4 regions of the Trichocoleus sp. DQ-U1 genome follow, and region 1 is predicted to be linked to each of the others. Evidence: predicted binding sites of a transcription regulator. Region 1 holds the regulator's gene; each other region holds the start of a gene.
The links. The regulator NtcA, encoded in region 1, controls nitrogen genes in cyanobacteria. The targets are predictions, from matches to a motif close to TTTGTANNNNNNNNTACAAA.

Region 1 (4,198 bases):
TCCGGAAAAATCTAACGCTACCTGAACCAACGCTTCATCGAGAGGGGCGAGGAAATTCCCAAATCGGACAATTCCTTTGCGATCGCCCAGTGCTTGATGCAACGCCATTCCTAGGGTAATTCCCACATCTTCATTGGTATGGTGGTCATCAATTTCCAAGTCTCCCGTCGCGGCTACATCCAAATCAATCAGGCTGTGAGAGGCGATTTGATGCAGCATATGGTCTAAAAACGGAATGCCGGTTTTGGCATTGCAAGTGCCATTCCCGTCTAATTTGACGGTGACGATAACATCCGTTTCGCCCGTCTTGCGGGGAACCCTTGCCATGCGAGGAGACAAAAGCTGTTCAATGCTTGGAGAAGGTGGAAATTGGCGATCGCGTGCCTGCATCGCAGATGCTCACTCAAGAAAATAAAGTTAAGTTTATTATCCTACGTTACTGAGCATTTGGGAGACGCGAAAGCCTTAAAAATGCAAAATTAAAAATTAAAAATTAGCAGAATCTTTGCTTTTTAATTTTTAATTTTTAATGTTTGATTCTTTTTACATCCCCATAATCTCGTATCCCGCATCGACATATAGCACCTGACCTGTAATGCCACTTGCCAAATCGCTACACAAGAAAGCAGCCGCATTTCCCACTTCTTTCTGAGTTACAGTGCGTCGCAGCGGTGCTACTTCCTCAACGTGATGGATCATATCCAGAATGCCACCTACCGCCGACGATGCCAAAGTGCGGATAGGACCTGCCGAAATTGCATTCACGCGAATATTCTGTGGACCTAATTCAGATGCCAGGTAACGGACACTCATTTCCAATCCAGACTTGGCAATTCCCATTACGTTGTAGTTGGGGATCACCTTAACGCCGCCTAGATAAGTCAGCGTGACAATGCTGCCACCTTCTGTCATCAGTGGTTTTGCTGACCCAGCAAGTTGTACCAGCGAATAGGTACTAATTTCTAGAGCTTGGGTGAAGCCAGCACGGGTAGTGGTACTAAAATCACCTGATAAATCTTCCTTGTTCGCAAAAGCAAGACAATGGATCAGGATGTCTAGCTTGCCCCACTTATCGCGGATGGCGTCAAATGTAGACTGAATTTGGGTCTCATTCTGGACATCGCAGGGTAAAAATAAGCTGGGGTTGAGGGGTTCTACCAACTCTGCCACTTTTTTTTCAAAGCGGCCTCGGTCGTCTGGCAGGTAAGTCACTCCTAGATTCGCACCCGCTTGGTGCAGTTGCTGAGCAATCCCCCAGGCGATCGATCGATTGTTGGCAATGCCGGTGACAAGGGCGTTTTTTCCGGTTAAATCTAGCATAAATGTCGATTTTGAAGGCAATATTAGAGGATATCCGATTTAGGGGAGTATTCAAGATCGCGATCGCCCGGAGCGAGGCTGTCTAGTACGGGTAAGGAGCGTGCCTCCTTACTCACCATGCATCCCACCCGATAGCGCAGATACTGTCAAGATATCAACATTTTCCGTCATAATCTTACTTGCCTTGAGCAGGGAGAGAACTAAAGAAGGTAGCCGGGGAAACTACTTTAAAATTTTGTATCAAATAGCACAAAAACCGCTTGGAAGTCAGTTTATCTGTGTCTAATGTCAGAAAACTCTCATAGTTGTTTTGCTATGGTTAAAGTTCCTCCGACAGAAAGTTGCAGAAGTCTGTAGGGCAGCATTTAGGAAAAAGGAAGTGGCAGTGACGCAAGATAGACCGCTAGCAGCTGTGTTCCGTCAACTGGGAGGTGGGGCGTTTCCACCCGTGGTGGAAACTTTTGAGCGGGGCAAGACGATCTTTTTCCCAGGAGACCCGGCTGAACGGGTATACTTTTTGCTCAAAGGTGCAGTAAAGCTGTCTCGCGTGTATGAAGCTGGGGAAGAAATTACCGTGGCGCTGCTGCGAGAAAACAGCGTTTTTGGAGTACTGTCCTTAATTACAGGGCATCGTTCGGATCGGTTTTATCACGCTGTAGCATTTACGCCAGTGGAGCTGCTTTCGGCACCGATCGATCAGGTAGAGCAATCGCTCAAGGATAATCCGGAGCTATCGATGTTGATGCTGCGAGGGCTTTCTTCGCGCATTTTGCAAACAGAAATGATGATTGAGACATTAGCTCACCGAGATATGGGATCCCGCTTGGTGAGTTTTCTATTGATTCTGTGCCGTGATTTTGGCGTTCCTACCGCCAATGGAATTACGATCGATCTGAAGCTTTCTCATCAAGCGATCGCAGAAGCAATCGGCTCCACCAGGGTAACTGTCACCCGCTTACTGGGAGATTTGCGGGAGGAAAAAATGATTTCTATCCACAAGAAAAAAATTACGGTACACAACCCAGTTACACTGAGTCAGCAGTTTACTTGAAAACAGCTAGAGGCTCTCGTCAGGTTGTAGGTTAGGTTGTTGGTTAAAACGGCATGGTAGCGCGAGCAGGTTATCCAGTTTTAACATTTAGTCGGGAGTTGAGTTAAAAGGTGTCAGGTTTTAAGCGGATAGTTTTCAACCTTCCAACCTTTAACCTTTCCGATTTCACCTTCGATCTTTAATTCCTGTTAACCCTTTCTCTAGCCTGCGATGCGATAGGCTGTAACTGGAATGACTGTAGCAGACAATGACCGACAGTGCGCTCTTCCTGATTTTGTCTATTTTAGTGTTGGGAAGCGTCATCGCAACGGTGGGCGATCGCATTGGCACGCGCGTGGGAAAAGCACGCCTGTCGTTGTTCAATCTGCGTCCCCGCAAAACAGCTGTTTTAGTAACGATTCTAACGGGACTAACGATTTCTGCCTCAACACTAACAATCATCTTCGCGACCAGCGAACAATTGCGGATTGGAGTTTTTAGACTTCAAGAAGTCCAGAAAAAACTCAAAACAGCAAGTAAGGATATTGCCAAAGCAAACGAGCAGAAACGGAAGACCGAAAGCGAACTTGCTAAAACCGCCGCCCAAAAAGAGCAAGTAGAGAAGGAACTCGCTCAGGCTCGCACCCAGCAATCTGTCGCCCAGCAGCGCTTAGATGCGATTAATCGATCTTTGGCAGCCGCGCTGGCTAAACAAGGCCAGACGGAGGCGCAACTAAATCAGACTCAAAGCGAACTGACCCGGGTTGCCAGCAGCTTTCAGCAAACCCAAAAACAGCTTACATCTGTCTCAGGGCAAGCCAAGACGCTACGTTCCGAAATCCAACAACTTCAAGCAGAACGCCAAGAATTGCTCCAGCAGCGAAATCAAGTCAGAGCTGAAATTACTGAATTCAAAGCGAAAGTGACTCAGCGCGACCAAAAAATTGCCCAGCAAGACCGAGCAATTAGCCAACGCGATGAGCAAATTCTCAAGCGGGATCAAGCCCTTGTGGAACTTGATGAGAAACTTGCTACCTTTCGGAAGAGCCTGAGCGATCGCGATGAGCAAATTGCCCAGCGAGACAAAGCCTTATCTCTACTTGATAACAAAATTTCTCAACGAGATGAGGTGATTGCCCAGCGAGAAAATCGCCTTAAAGAACTCGAAAAACAACAAGCTTCCCTAGAGCAGGAAGTGGCAACCTTAGAACAGTATTACCAGTCTTATCAAACTTTGCGTCAGGGTAGTCTGGCACTGCTGCGCGGTCAGGTTCTGGCGGCTGGCGTTTTTCGTATTGTCGAGCCAGCCGCAGCCCGACAGGTCATTGAGCAGCTGTTACGGGAAGCGAATCGGACAGCGATTAAAGCGACCCAACCCGGTCTCAACAAGGTGGCGAACGAACGGGTCGTGCAAATTACAGAGGCACAGGTAGAGCAACTGATCAACCAGATTCAGGATGGTCGAAACTATGTAGTCCGAGTTTTTTCGGCTGGTAACTATGTCCAGGGAGAAAAGCAGGTACAAGTCTTTGCAGACGCCGCACCCAATCAAGTTGTATTCCGCACTGGTGAAGTCGTAGCAACGACATCTGCCGATCCTTCAAACATGACCGACCAACAAATTCGGCAGCGGATTGACCTGCTGCTTGGAGCATCCCAGTTCCGAGCTACTCGCGCGGGGATTTTGGGCGATACAGTTCAGGTTGGCGATAATCGAATTGTTAGCTTGATTCGGTTTATCGAGCAGTTGAAAAAGCACAATAAGCCGATTTCTCTGAAAGCGGTCGTGGCTGAGGACGCCTATATTGCCGGACCCATGAAATTAAATTTGGAGGCGGTTGAAGACGG
Region 2 (4,198 bases), on a different contig from region 1:
TTGAAGCAAACCGTATTTGTACTGCTCGTACAGCCCAAGTGTGTTGCTTTCGATAGCGGCTTGGCGTGTCCTTTGTTGTCCCTTTTACCAACTGCTTAAGTTCTGAGATTGATGAAGAAATTCGGTTTGAATCCAGCGATCGAGGTTAATTGTCTCTAGTCCTTCATTTCCGGGAACTAGACGCAGTTGGGCAATGTGTTGAGTAATCCAGTCGGGACGAATCATCATCTCGCAGAAAAAGCGCCCAGGTTGATTCTGGTGATAGACATTGCTGAGAATTTGGGAGACGATTTCGGCATCCAGGTTTGTCCACTGGCTGATCAGAGAAAGCGCTGAGGGCGTAATGGTATACCAATATTGGGCAGCGCTTAGGGCTTTTAGGTAAGCGATTACAACTTCCGGATACTGTTCCGCTAACTCTGCACTCACCACTACACCATGAAAAGCCGGTAACATATTCAAATTGTCACCTGGCAAATAACGAAACTTGCCTTGACGATAGGCAATATCGTGAAAGGGAGCAAAGTGGGCATACCCATCTGCCTGAATGGAATAACCAAAGGGCTGAGTAATGTTGGAGTTCTCTAGGGAAGCAAGCTTAACCTCGTTAAGTAAGTTCGCAGAATTGAGCGATCGCATCACCATCCCATGTGCAGAAGAACTGAAAGGAACCGCAATCACACCTCCTCGCAAGTCTTCAATACTTTGCAGTTTGGACTTATTGGGAACAATTACGGCATTACAGGAACCATCGGGATTCGTCGAAACAAAGCTCACTAGTCGCGTCTGTCGAGTTTCACTACTGGAATTATTTTGCTGGATAGCACTCAGTAACAAGGGATAATCCCCTAAAACGCCAATATCTAGTTGTCCGGAGTGTAACCCCTGAATGATGGGTGCTCCTGTAGAAAAATCGCACCAGTGAATGCGGTATTGGGTAGAACTGTAGCGTCCTTCTCTGGGTAAGAAGTGTTCCAGTAAGCCTAAGCGCTGAATTACTAAGCCAGCGGTCACCGTTGGAATCGTGCTGTTTTGAATACCGATCGCTAAATCAATTGTCTCAGGATGTTGCAGAGAGTTGGAACGAATGATCAGGTTAGGCGATCGCAAACGCACTGGGGTTACATGAGGGAAAGAGGCTGGTTGTTGCTCTTGACAATTCTCAACCAGAGCCATGAATTTTTGCATCGGGTTTGAGTTGCGCGATCGCCGATTTTGCGAGGATGAGTCTGCGATCGCAGATTGGCTTAATCGTTTGGGTAACACTAGGAAAACATTACCGGATAAGGCAAATTCTTGCAGGGGAATTGCAACGAGCATTCCCGATTGACATTCAGACTTAAATTCAAAGTTAGAAGCAAATCCTAAATAATCACCCTGCATCATATAGGTTCGCATCAAACTGAGAGTATCAACAGTTTCAACTTGAGCGAAATCCGAAAAATTTATCCCTAATTCAGTTAGCCGAGATTCAAACACTAAACGGCTAGGGGAGCCAGTATTTAGCATGACCCATCGCTCTTTTTGCAGTTCTTTTAAGCTCAACCAGCTTTGATTCGCTAAAGGATGGTTCGCCGCAACCACTAAAGAATAGTGAATGGGAGCAATTGGGGTTGCTGATATTTCCGAGAACTCTGCAAAACTAATATCTGAAATTCCTATATCAATCTGACTGCTGGTAATGGAGCGATAGAGAAATTCAGCCGAGTCAAATACGACACACTGAGTCTGAATCCCAGGATACTGCTGACGGTACTGGAAGAGAATTTCAGGTAGCCATCCATTAGCGATCGCGGCTGTGCAGCCGATTTTGAGATTGCCAAATTTGCCTTTTTTGATTTCTTCGACTTTGGCAAACAATTGATTTTCAACATCAATCAGTCTTGGCCCTTCCTCCAATAAAAACTGTCCCACCTCGGTTAGCTGAATCTTACGACCAAGACGATAAAAAAGGTCAGTTCCTAGTTCAGTTTCCAGGGATTTTATTTTGGCGCTGACCGCAGGCTGAGTCAGATTTAGAGCATCAGCGGCTTCGGTAAAACTGAGGTGCCTAGCTACCTCCAGAAATACTTTAACTTGATAAACCTCCACGTTCTCTAACCCCCCGGATTGAAATTTTTATTTTACAGCTTAATGAATGAATAAAGCTAATTTATAAAATCATAAAAAACGCGAATGAATAGATGGTATTTTCGGTTACAAAAAAGCTTGTAAGTTTTAATTCTCTTCTTTAATATAAAAAAAGGTGGAAAAGCAGACTTAGTGAATTTATTCGTACAAAGTTATAAAAGTTTTTGCTAACTGAAGAGGAGTAAAGAGTGGATACTCAATGGATGAAGACCGATGTTCTTGTCATCGGCGGTGGTACTGCGGGAACGATGGCAGCCATCAAAGCAAAACAGGCAAATCCTGACGCAGAAGTGCTGATTTTAGAAAAAGCGAATATCCGTCGCAGTGGAGCGATCGCAATGGGTATGGATGGGGTCAATACAGCCGTCATTCCTGGTAATTCTACCCCAGAGCAATATGTTCGCGAAATTACGATTTCCAACGATGGCATCCTCAATCAAAAAGCCGTCTACCAAACCGGAAAACTAGGCTTTGAAGTCATTCAAGAACTACAAAGCTGGGGCGTGAAGTTCCAAAAAGATACTCAAGGGAATTATGACTTAAAGCAAGTGCATCGCGTGGGTAAATACGTGCTACCGATGCCTGAAGGAAAAGACCTCAAACAGATTTTGACCCGACAAGTTAAGCGCCACAAAGCTAAAGTCACAAATCGGGTGATGGCGACTCGCGTTCTAGTTAAAGACGGACGTGCCATTGGAGCGGTAGGGTTTGACGTGCGAAACGGCGATTTTGTCGTGATTCAGGCAAAAGCAGTCGTTCTGTGTACAGGAGCCTGCGGACGCTTAGGTCTACCCGCCTCCGGCTATCTCTACGGCACCTATGAAAACCCCACAAATGCTGGTGACGGCTATTCAATGGCGTATCACGCAGGCGCAGAACTCACCAATATTGAGTGTTTTCAAATTAACCCCTTGATGAAGGACTATAACGGTCCTGCCTGCGCCTATGTCGCTAGTCCGTTTGGCGCTTACACTGCTAATGCAGAAGGGCACCGCTTTATTAGTTGCGACTACTGGAGCGGTCAGATGATGCTGGAAATCTGGAAGGAGTTGAACTCTGGGAAAGGCCCGGTTCAACTGAAAATGACCCACTTAGATGAAGACACCATTTCAGAAATTGAGTCGATTCTGTGGTCGAATGAACGACCCAGTCGAGGGCGGTTCCATGAAGGGAGAGGCGAAAATTACCGCACGAATGGCGTAGAGATGAATATCTCAGAAATCGGTTTGTGTAGCGGTCACAGTGCTTCTGGAGTCTGGGTCAATGAGAAAGCGGAAACGACTGTCCCAGGGTTATATGCAGCCGGAGATATGGCAAGTGTCCCCCACAACTACATGATTGGGGCATTTGTATTTGGTCGGTTGGCGGGTACAAATGCGGTGGACTATATCGAAGGGCTAGAGCATGTTGAACCCGATGCTGATGTTTTAGAGGCGGAAAAACAACGGATTTATGCACCGTTGAACAACCCGAATGGCGTGCCGCATACGCAGGTGGAGTACAAATTACGGCGGCTCGTCAATGACTATCTCCAGCCTCCTAAAGTAGACCACAAGATGGAAATTGGCTTAAAAAGCTTTGTGCGCTACCACGAAAGCCTAGAGATGATGGGCGCACGCGATCCGCATGAACTAATGCGCTGCATGGAGGTTCACTTTATTCGCGATTGTGCAGAGATGGCAGCCCGCGCCTCGCTATATCGTCGGGAAAGCCGTTGGGGACTCTACCATTACCGTGTGGATTATCCCGACAAGAACAATGAAGAATGGTTCTGCCACGTCAATCTCAAGAAAGACGAATCAGGCGAAATGGCTTTGTTCAAGCGTCCGGTTGAGCCTTATGTGGTGGACGTTGATATTGAACGAGAAGTTTATGACGTGGCGGTGCGCTAAGTCGGTCAATTTGTAGCAAACAGAGGAAGAGTTATGGCTTTAGCTATGCAACGGGTGGATGTACCCGTAATCGTGGATGAATCGAAATGCCTAGAAAAGTGTACGGCTTGCATTGAAGTTTGTCCGCTGGATGTATTGGCGAAGAACCCTGAAACGGGCAAAGCGTATATGAAGTA
Region 3 (4,198 bases), on a different contig from region 1:
CGCAGTCGTCAAATGGCACACTCGCAAGTTGTGGCTTGGTTATTAACTCAATTTCAACAATAAAATGAAGTATGCCGTCAATTAATTCTGTAAATATTGATACTGCTTTAAAACTACCAGCGCCAGACGTTAAAGCTTTAAGTGAAGGGAGAGCGATCGCAGCCATGCCTCGGACATTCATTGATCCGGGGCGAAAATTTGCTCTTTATCCTGCTGATACTTCGATTAACTTGCTGCCAACAGAGCAACAATATCGCCCGAATTTTTTGTCTATCGCTCAAACTGTATTTTCCCAGTTAAATTCTGAAACAGTCACAATTAAAGGTTGGGCTAGGTGCGAATTGTGCCAAATTATAGATAATTCAGAAGCGTTAGAAGCTTTGTCGCAGTTGACAATTTGGACAGAAGAAGCATTGCAGCAGATTCTGTCTCAACGTCCTTATATTTTTCTGGCTTATTTGCGAGTTTATCCGCTACCTCATCCGCTAGAAGTTCCGGTAAATACTAAGGGTAATTTTGTTTCTTTACCGCATCTTCTGACTGTTACTGAATCTTCGCCTGTAGTGAGCGATCGCCTCTTCTCCCAACGCCAATACCAGCTAGAAAATCGACTACCGCCATCGCATCCAGAATTGGAAGAGTTGCAGAATGCGATCGCTCAGATGTCTATCACTGATCCAGCATCTGAGAAATTAAATCACTATATCAAAACATTTTTAGGTTGGGCAAACGAACAACCTATCCAACAGCTTGATCCAGACCTTTCTTGGATTAGTACAATCAATGATTTGGGCACTGCTACGACTGGCGGTAATTACGAAAAAGGCACAGCTTTTGAACAAATCGTCCATAAAAGCCTAGCCTTTTTAGGCTTTGGTGTTGACCCCAATGCTAAAGGCGGTGCAGGTGGTATGGACTTGTACTGTATAAAGCCTTATCCGTTAGTAGGAGAATGCAAAGCAGGTAAGAGTATCCCTGATGGTACAGTTGAAGAATTAATCAGAATTGGGACAAGACATCTGGGTGCAGATGGTTTTCAAGTAGCTGTTAAGTTAATTATTGGTCCTGGTCAACCGACACCTAATCTTCAAAAATCAGCCGAAAAGTTTGCTTTTGGAATCAGCATCATTAATCCTATGACTTTACAAAAGCTAGTTCAATTACAAGCTAAATTTCCTGGTTCAGTCAACCCAATTGAGCTAAAACCGTATTTAGTGCCTGGACAAATTGACTATAGGATCGATGAATATATTCAAAAAGTTGAAAGTAGTATTCGTCTGCGATCGCATCTAGTCCAGCTTGTAAAAAATTACCTGCAAAACACAGGTTTAGATAATGCTGGTGTTGAAGCTTTACATGGCGCATATTTTGGCTCCCATCCTCCTCAGCTATTAAAAACTGAGGAAATGCACGATATTCTGATTGAGCTTTCCTCACCTTTAACGGGATACTTGGGGCGGAAAAAAGGGAGTGATGGGAGCGATCGCTTCTATTTCCTCCGTGACTTGCCAGCCGCATAAGTCTTATCAGCTAGGACAATTGCAGGTATTAGTTGTATAGCATCTTTGACGACTTCCTCTCTTCTTTCCGTTTCTGTCGTAACAGTCTCCATCGTCTCGACATTCTAATTTTTCCTCACAAATGGTATCGCGGGGAAAAACTCCAACATCTTTTACAGAAACTTCCGCTGTAAAAGTACCTTGTTCAATTATTCTTTCTCCTTCTTTAATTTCATACTCAAACTTATTTTCGCCTTGCAGAACTGCAAAAGTACGAGTTTGATGGCTATTTCCCAAACTCAAATCAACACCTTGAGAATATTCCCCTTCACTGTAACCTCTGCTCGTGTAGGGATAAGGATTACTCTTCATACCCTGAGTCACGTTCCGGATTGTCACTTTCCTCTTCGGTGCGGGTGGAGTTGACTTGGAAACAAACTGAGCTTTTCTTGTGCCTGGATTCATTACAGTTCCCGGACATTGCCCGACATATTCAACTCGCTTAAATTGAATTTCATTGACATCGAAATTATTGCCGTTACTGACCAGGAACTCCGCCCCGTTTGCATTCGCCCGATTCACAAAAACCACAACCAGCACGAAAGCCGCAATGATTAGAAAGGCAGTTCTTTTGATTACAATCTGTAACGCGGAAAAGCTTTTGAGTTTCATAATTTTTCTTGGCACTACTAAAACAGACTTCTTTATCCTTCCTAGGAGGTAGATGAGGTTTAATACTTCCGATAGAAGATTATCGAATATTTTTAGTGTCGTTGATTAACCATTGATTGTTTCCCGATTTGTACAGCGGCTTATCGCTTCTCCTAGCCACTGAATCAGGTAAAGCAGTTAACCTCAGCCGCTGGCAAAGTAAGTTGGACGACTTCCTGGCGATCGCTGAAAAGATTTTCTTAAAATCTCTTAAAAATTGACACTTTAAAGGGAAAAATGTAAAAATAGATACAGAAATAAATTAGCTAGTTCACCACTGACTGAGTATTCATAGCCGTCAGTGGCTCTGGGGAATAAAAGTAGAGCGCGATCGCGAAGCAGCGTGCCTTGCTTAGTAACAAATACTCAGGAAACTCAATCGGAGGCGAAACTTATGAAACTCTCTTATCGCGGCGTCAGCTACGAAAAAACTTCACCCACGCTGGAAGTAACCGAAAGCGAGATTGTGGGGAAGTATCGGGGACAGACTTACAACGTTGCATATCCCAGACATATTGCAGTTCCCGATGCGATTGTTAACTTGAACTATCGGGGAGTCCCCTACTTCATCGGCAAAACCGGCACGACTAGGGATGCTCTAGAGAGGCAAATCTCATGTGAAGGGATGGCACCTCTAGGCGATCGGAAATTGCCAACCGATACAAGTCGGCGAAAAGTGTTGGATAACGCGGCTAAAAGTCACTTAGCGAATATCCACCGCAGCTTGGAACATCGGATACAAGTCGCTAAAGCCAAAGGTGACGAAAATCTAATTCGCCTTCTAGAAGCAGAGTCGAAGCAACTGACATTGTGCCTCTAGGAGTTTCCAGAATATCTGGCTGTGCTTGCGGTTGAGTCAGCAATTACTGCTGACTCAACCGTAAAGAGTGAAGGAGCGCACTCCTCCCCCTTTAGGTGTAAAATTTTATCTAAGCACGAAATCTTCAAAGCTGAAGACGACGGATTCCTGGTTTATAAAGCTACGTGGGCGATAGAGAGCGATCGCCCTTTTTTTTATGGGAATGGATTCTGGCAAATAAACCGTTACTGGTAAGGGTCGTTGCAGCGAATCCTACAAATTTTATTCCATTTTTTCACAATAATTAATAAAGGTAATCTGCGACTTAAGCAGTAGCGCTCTGCCTTGTGTTGACTTCTAACGATCGAGGGCAAAAAGCGTGTGAATCGCATCCTCACGATTGAGAACACAAAAGCGATGCGATAAAAGCGCTACCGCCCCCAAATTTTGCTGAGATTAGGAGACTTGAAAATGCTTGAATCTTATCGTCAACACGTCGCTGAGAGGTCGGCACTCGGAATTCCACCACTGCCGTTGGATGCCCAGCAGACTTCTCAATTGTGCGACTTGTTGAAAAATCCTCCAGCGGGTGAAGAAGAGACGTTGTTGGAATTGCTGCGCGATCGCATTCCTCCAGGCGTCGATCCGGCTGCTTACGTGAAAGCTGGCTTTCTCACCGCTGTCGCCAAAGGTGAAACCATTAGCCCTCTAGTTACCCCTATCTATGCAGTAGAACTGCTGGGAACAATGGTAGGCGGCTACAACGTGCAATCGTTGATAGATTTACTCAAATCTGACGATGAATTGGCATCAGCCGCCGCAACAGCTTTAAGCAAAATCATGCTGGTGTATGATGCCTTCCACGATGTCTTGGAATTGTCCGAGACGAATTCCTATGCCAAGCAAGTCATTGACGCTTGGGCGGCGGCGGAGTGGTTTACCAGTCGCCCCACCTTGCCAGAAGCGATTACCGTCACCGTGTTTAAGGTGCCGGGAGAGACGAACACCGACGATTTATCTCCCGCAACCCATGCCACAACCCGCCCGGATATTCCCTTGCACGCCTTGGCAATGCTGGAATCTCGGCAACCGGGAAGTTTGGAAACGATTGTCGAGTTGAAGAAAAAAGGGCATCCCGTGGCGTATGTAGGGGATGTCGTCGGAACGGGTTCTTCCCGCAAATCTGCGA
Region 4 (4,198 bases), on a different contig from region 1:
CTTTCGGATCGATTAACTCTGCTAGTTCTAAATTTAAGGCTGTAGCGATTGCGATCGCATTATCCAAATCAACAGATTGTCCTGCAAAAAACCGCTTAACCGTCTTTTCACCCACTCCAGAGGCTTCAGCAATGTCCAAATACGTCCAAAGCTTGCCCTCATAATTGCGTTTAGCAGCCTTACCTTCTATGAGTTTCTGCTTTCCAGCCTCGTTTACCTGAACGGTGTTGCGATTGCGGATTTCAGCCATAGTCAACGGAAAAGAGCAGTTGCGGATATTAATAGCTTAAGCGGCGTCACGGTTTGATGAGGGTCAGAAAGGGTCACTTAATCTCTGTCCCTAAGAGTTCTGCGGTTTCCCCAGTCAATTCGCTTTCGTGGAATTGTACGGTTCAGCAATTCCACAAATGACTACTAACCTGTTCAAATATTTACTTATAGTTGAAAACCCAGAACTTCAAGCTTTACTCTTAGTTGTTCTTATCCTGTCCTCAGACTCAGTTAATCTTAAGAAAGCCAGCGCTGTATCATTTCTTATCCAAGCAGGATTGATTGATATCGGGGGCATTATTTCAGTTATGTCGGGAACATCCTTGCCATTAGTCATCCTTATGATGTTGGCGCAAGGCGTTTATTTGATTATCGATGCTTACCGCGCCGAAAAAAGTGGTCAGTAGACGAAGCGCGGGGTGAAGCATTCGCATTAATAATTTCGGTTAAGTGGCATAGGCGATCGCGCTTTCTTCTTTGCCCCTACCGCTAACCATCTGCAATATCGTTGAGTTGAATTGGAAAACTGTATGAAAAAACGCCGATGGGTGTGGTTCTTTAGTTTGCTGTTTACTTCCCTGCTTGTCGTCACCAGTTGCGGCAACAATTTCGATGATGTCAAAAACCTCAAAGCCGGTGCTGGTAAGCAAGTTATCGTTTTAGGCGATAGCATCGCTTCTGGATATGGTGTGGACAAGACAGAAGCTTTTCCCAGCGTGTTGAGTCGTCAACTCGGTTTGCCAATACTGAATCGCGGTGTTAGCGGCGATACAACCGCAATGGGGTTAAGTCGCTTACAAAAAGATGCGATCGCGGCAGAACCTTGGCTAGTAATTGTTGAATTAGGCGGAAACGATTTTCTGCGAAAAATTCCCAAAACTGAGACAGAACAGAACTTGCGACAAATTGTCACTTCGATTCAACAACAAAAAGCAATTGTTGTGCTGCTAGGAATAAATCTCGGCTACATAGAAGATGAATATGACGAACTTTATAAGCGTGTTGCTAAAGATACACAGGCTTATTTAATTCCACAGGTTTTAACCGGAATTGTAGATGATCCGAAAAATCGGCAAGAAGATATCATTCATCCAAACGCAGCCGGACACCAGGTTTTAGCCACCCGCGTTGCTAAAAATTTACAGCCCTTGTTAGCCCAGGCTACTTGGCCTCCAGCTTTGTTGCAATATCGACGGAGTGCTAATCAAACATAGGAGCGATTTGCTCTCAAACTGTTAAATATTTCCACTAAATCAATTTTTGTCAAGCCCCTTGGGTTGTAAAAGAATAAAATAGACATTAGCCTCTAGAGCTGACTTTCGCTGTTACGAATAAGAGGTAAAGATTTCGTAACAAGTCCTACAGAATTGGATCGTAGAAAGTCTGTATCCAATAAGAGTTTGCCCTTGTCTATTTCACTAGAGATTCTTTTATGACCTCCTCGATCCGCTTCCTCATGTGCGCTCCCGACCATTACGACGTGGATTATGTGATTAATCCCTGGATGGAGGGCAATATTCACAAATCCTCGCGCGATCGCGCCGTAGAGCAATGGCAAAAGCTTCACTACGTCCTCAAAGACCACGCCATTGTCGATTTGGTTGCACCCCAACGCGGTGTGCCTGATATGGTGTTTACAGCCAATGCTGGGCTGGTGCTGGGAGATACCGTCGTCCTGAGCCGCTTCTTCCACAAAGAGCGGCAGGGTGAGGAGCCTTATTTCAAGCAATGGTTTGAGGAAAAAGGCTATAAGGTGCATGAACTGCCCAAGGACTTGCCGTTTGAAGGCGCTGGTGATGCGCTGCTGGATCGAGAGGGGCGCTGGTTGTGGGCGGGATACGGCTTCCGCTCAGAACTCGATTCTCACCCGTTGTTGGCAAAGTGGCTCGACATCGAAGTGCTATCGCTGCGACTGATGGATGAGCGGTTCTATCATCTGGATACCTGCTTCTGTCCCTTGAGTGGCGGCTATTTGCTCTACTATCCCCCCGCATTTGATTCTTACACCAACCGCTTGATTGAAATGCGAGTTGCGCCGGAGAAGCGGATTGCCATTGAGGAAGCGGATGCGGTGAACTTCGCCTGCAACGCGGTGAATATTGACCACGTTGTAGTGATGAATAAGGCGAGTGAGGCACTCAAAAAACGCCTTGCCGATGTTGGATTCCAAGTCATCGAAACGCCGCTGACAGAATTTTTGAAAGCCGGTGGCGCTGCCAAGTGCCTGACGCTGCGGGTGACGGAACCCGTCCGAGAAGAAGTCCATGCCAATGTCTCGGTGGAAAGCCGCACGATTCGTCTAGAAGGGCATTTGCTGGACTCCGGCTTAATCAACCGTGCTTTAGATTTAGTCGTAGAAAATGGGGGCAGCTTCCAGGTTCTCAACTTCAGCCTGGGAGAGCAACGGCAAAGTACCTCCTCTGCGGAGGTGAAAGTGTCGGCTCCTTCCCACGATGTGATGGAAGCGATATTGTCGCAGCTCATCGATTTAGGTGCAGTGAATTTGCCCCAAGATGAGCGTGATGCCAAGCTGGAAGATGTCATCCAAGCTGGGGTAGCGCCAGATGATTTCTATGTGTCCACCATTTATCCCACAGAAGTCAGAATCAATGGGGAGTGGGTGCGGGTGCAAGATCAGCGCATGGATGGCGCGATCGCCATTACCCAGACTCCCAACGGACGGGTAGCACGGTGTAAACTGCTGCGGGATTTAGAACTTGGCGAACAGGTAGTCGTTGATGTCGTCGGTATCCGCACAGTGCGGAAGACGGAATCCCGCGAACAGCGCAACACCCAAGAGTTCAGCTTTATGTCTGCCGGGGTTTCCAGCGAACGCCGAGTGGAATTGGTGGTCGAACAAGTTGCCTGGGAACTTCGCAAAATTCGCGATGCTGGCGGTAAAGTTGTGGTAACAGCAGGGCCAGTAGTGATTCATACGGGCGGTGCCGAACACCTGACGCATCTGATTCGGCAAGGTTATGTGCAAGCGTTGCTGGGAGGAAATGCGATCGCTGTCCACGACATCGAGCAGTCTATGTTGGGAACCTCTCTGGGTGTGGATATGAAACGCGGCGTCGCCGTTCGGGGTGGACACCGCCATCATCTGAAAGTAATTAACACAATTCGCCGTTATGGCAGTATTGCCAAAGCTGTTGAGAACGGTGCGATCAACAGCGGTGTCATGTACGAGTGCGTCCGCAATGGCGTTCCCTTCTGCCTTGCCGGTTCCATCCGCGATGATGGCCCCCTGCCAGATACTCAGATGGACTTAATTAAAGCTCAGGAAGAGTATTCCCAACTGCTGCAAGGTGCAGACATGATTTTGATGCTCTCTTCGATGCTGCACTCAATTGGGGTGGGAAATATGACCCCAGCCGGGGTGAAGATGGTCTGCGTAGATATTAACCCAGCCGTTGTCACCAAATTGAGCGATCGCGGTTCTGTCGAATCCGTCGGCGTCGTCACCGATGTCGGGTTATTCCTCAGTCTGTTAGTGCAACAGCTGGATAAGTTAACCAGTCCTTATCACATTGCTCAATCAGCTTAATTATTGTGTAAACACGATAGGGTGGGCAGTGCCCGCCCTATTTTTTTTTCCAATAGTGGCTCTGAAAGCGTGAAAACAGACAGCATTTTCTATCAACTATTCCAAGCTTTTCCCAGCATCTTCTTTGAATTGATTGGTCAACCTGCTTCAACGGGTAACACCTATCAATTCACTTCAGTTGAAGTTAAACAAACTGCTTTTCGTATCGATGGTTTATTTCTACCCTCTGACGATTCTGCCGACCAACCCATTTATTTTGTAGAAGTACAATTTCAAGGCGATCCAAGGTTCTATCAGCGCTTTTTTGGCGAAATATTTTTATACCTCTCTCAATATGAGCGACCGAATGATTGGCGCGGAGCAGTAATCTTTAAAAACAGA

Region 2: a site for NtcA is predicted at 2,184-2,203, ahead of NDI34_RS09575 (fumarate reductase/succinate dehydrogenase flavoprotein subunit). Genes of this name have one in related genera too.
Region 3: a site for NtcA is predicted at 2,447-2,466, ahead of NDI34_RS02145 (DUF4278 domain-containing protein). Genes of this name have one in related genera too.
Region 4: a site for NtcA is predicted at 1,617-1,636, ahead of NDI34_RS23180 (TIGR00300 family protein). Genes of this name have one in related genera too.

The regions. Positions count from the first base shown of each region.
Region 1 covers NZ_JAMPKB010000019.1:30,584-34,781, forward strand. Annotated here, with positions in the region: gene hisB (imidazoleglycerol-phosphate dehydratase HisB) at 1-390, opposite strand, end outside; gene fabI (enoyl-ACP reductase FabI) at 544-1,320, opposite strand; gene ntcA (global nitrogen regulator NtcA) at 1,700-2,371, shown strand; gene NDI34_RS10455 (DUF3084 domain-containing protein) at 2,619-4,198, shown strand, end outside.
Region 2 covers NZ_JAMPKB010000017.1:36,749-40,946, forward strand. Annotated here, with positions in the region: gene NDI34_RS09570 (LysR substrate-binding domain-containing protein) at 85-2,091, opposite strand; gene NDI34_RS09575 (fumarate reductase/succinate dehydrogenase flavoprotein subunit) at 2,334-4,022, shown strand; gene NDI34_RS09580 (ferredoxin family protein) at 4,056-4,198, shown strand, end outside.
Region 3 covers NZ_JAMPKB010000003.1:87,478-91,675, reverse strand. Annotated here, with positions in the region: gene NDI34_RS02160 (Uma2 family endonuclease) at 1-63, shown strand, start outside; gene NDI34_RS02155 (DUF1802 family protein) at 72-1,520, shown strand; gene NDI34_RS02150 (hypothetical protein) at 1,527-2,171, opposite strand; gene NDI34_RS02145 (DUF4278 domain-containing protein) at 2,605-3,030, shown strand; gene acnB (bifunctional aconitate hydratase 2/2-methylisocitrate dehydratase) at 3,481-4,198, shown strand, end outside.
Region 4 covers NZ_JAMPKB010000079.1:11,232-15,429, forward strand. Annotated here, with positions in the region: gene NDI34_RS23165 (NACHT domain-containing protein) at 1-250, opposite strand, end outside; gene NDI34_RS23170 (hypothetical protein) at 408-677, shown strand; gene NDI34_RS23175 (GDSL-type esterase/lipase family protein) at 801-1,484, shown strand; gene NDI34_RS23180 (TIGR00300 family protein) at 1,703-3,817, shown strand; gene NDI34_RS23185 (Rpn family recombination-promoting nuclease/putative transposase) at 3,887-4,198, shown strand, end outside.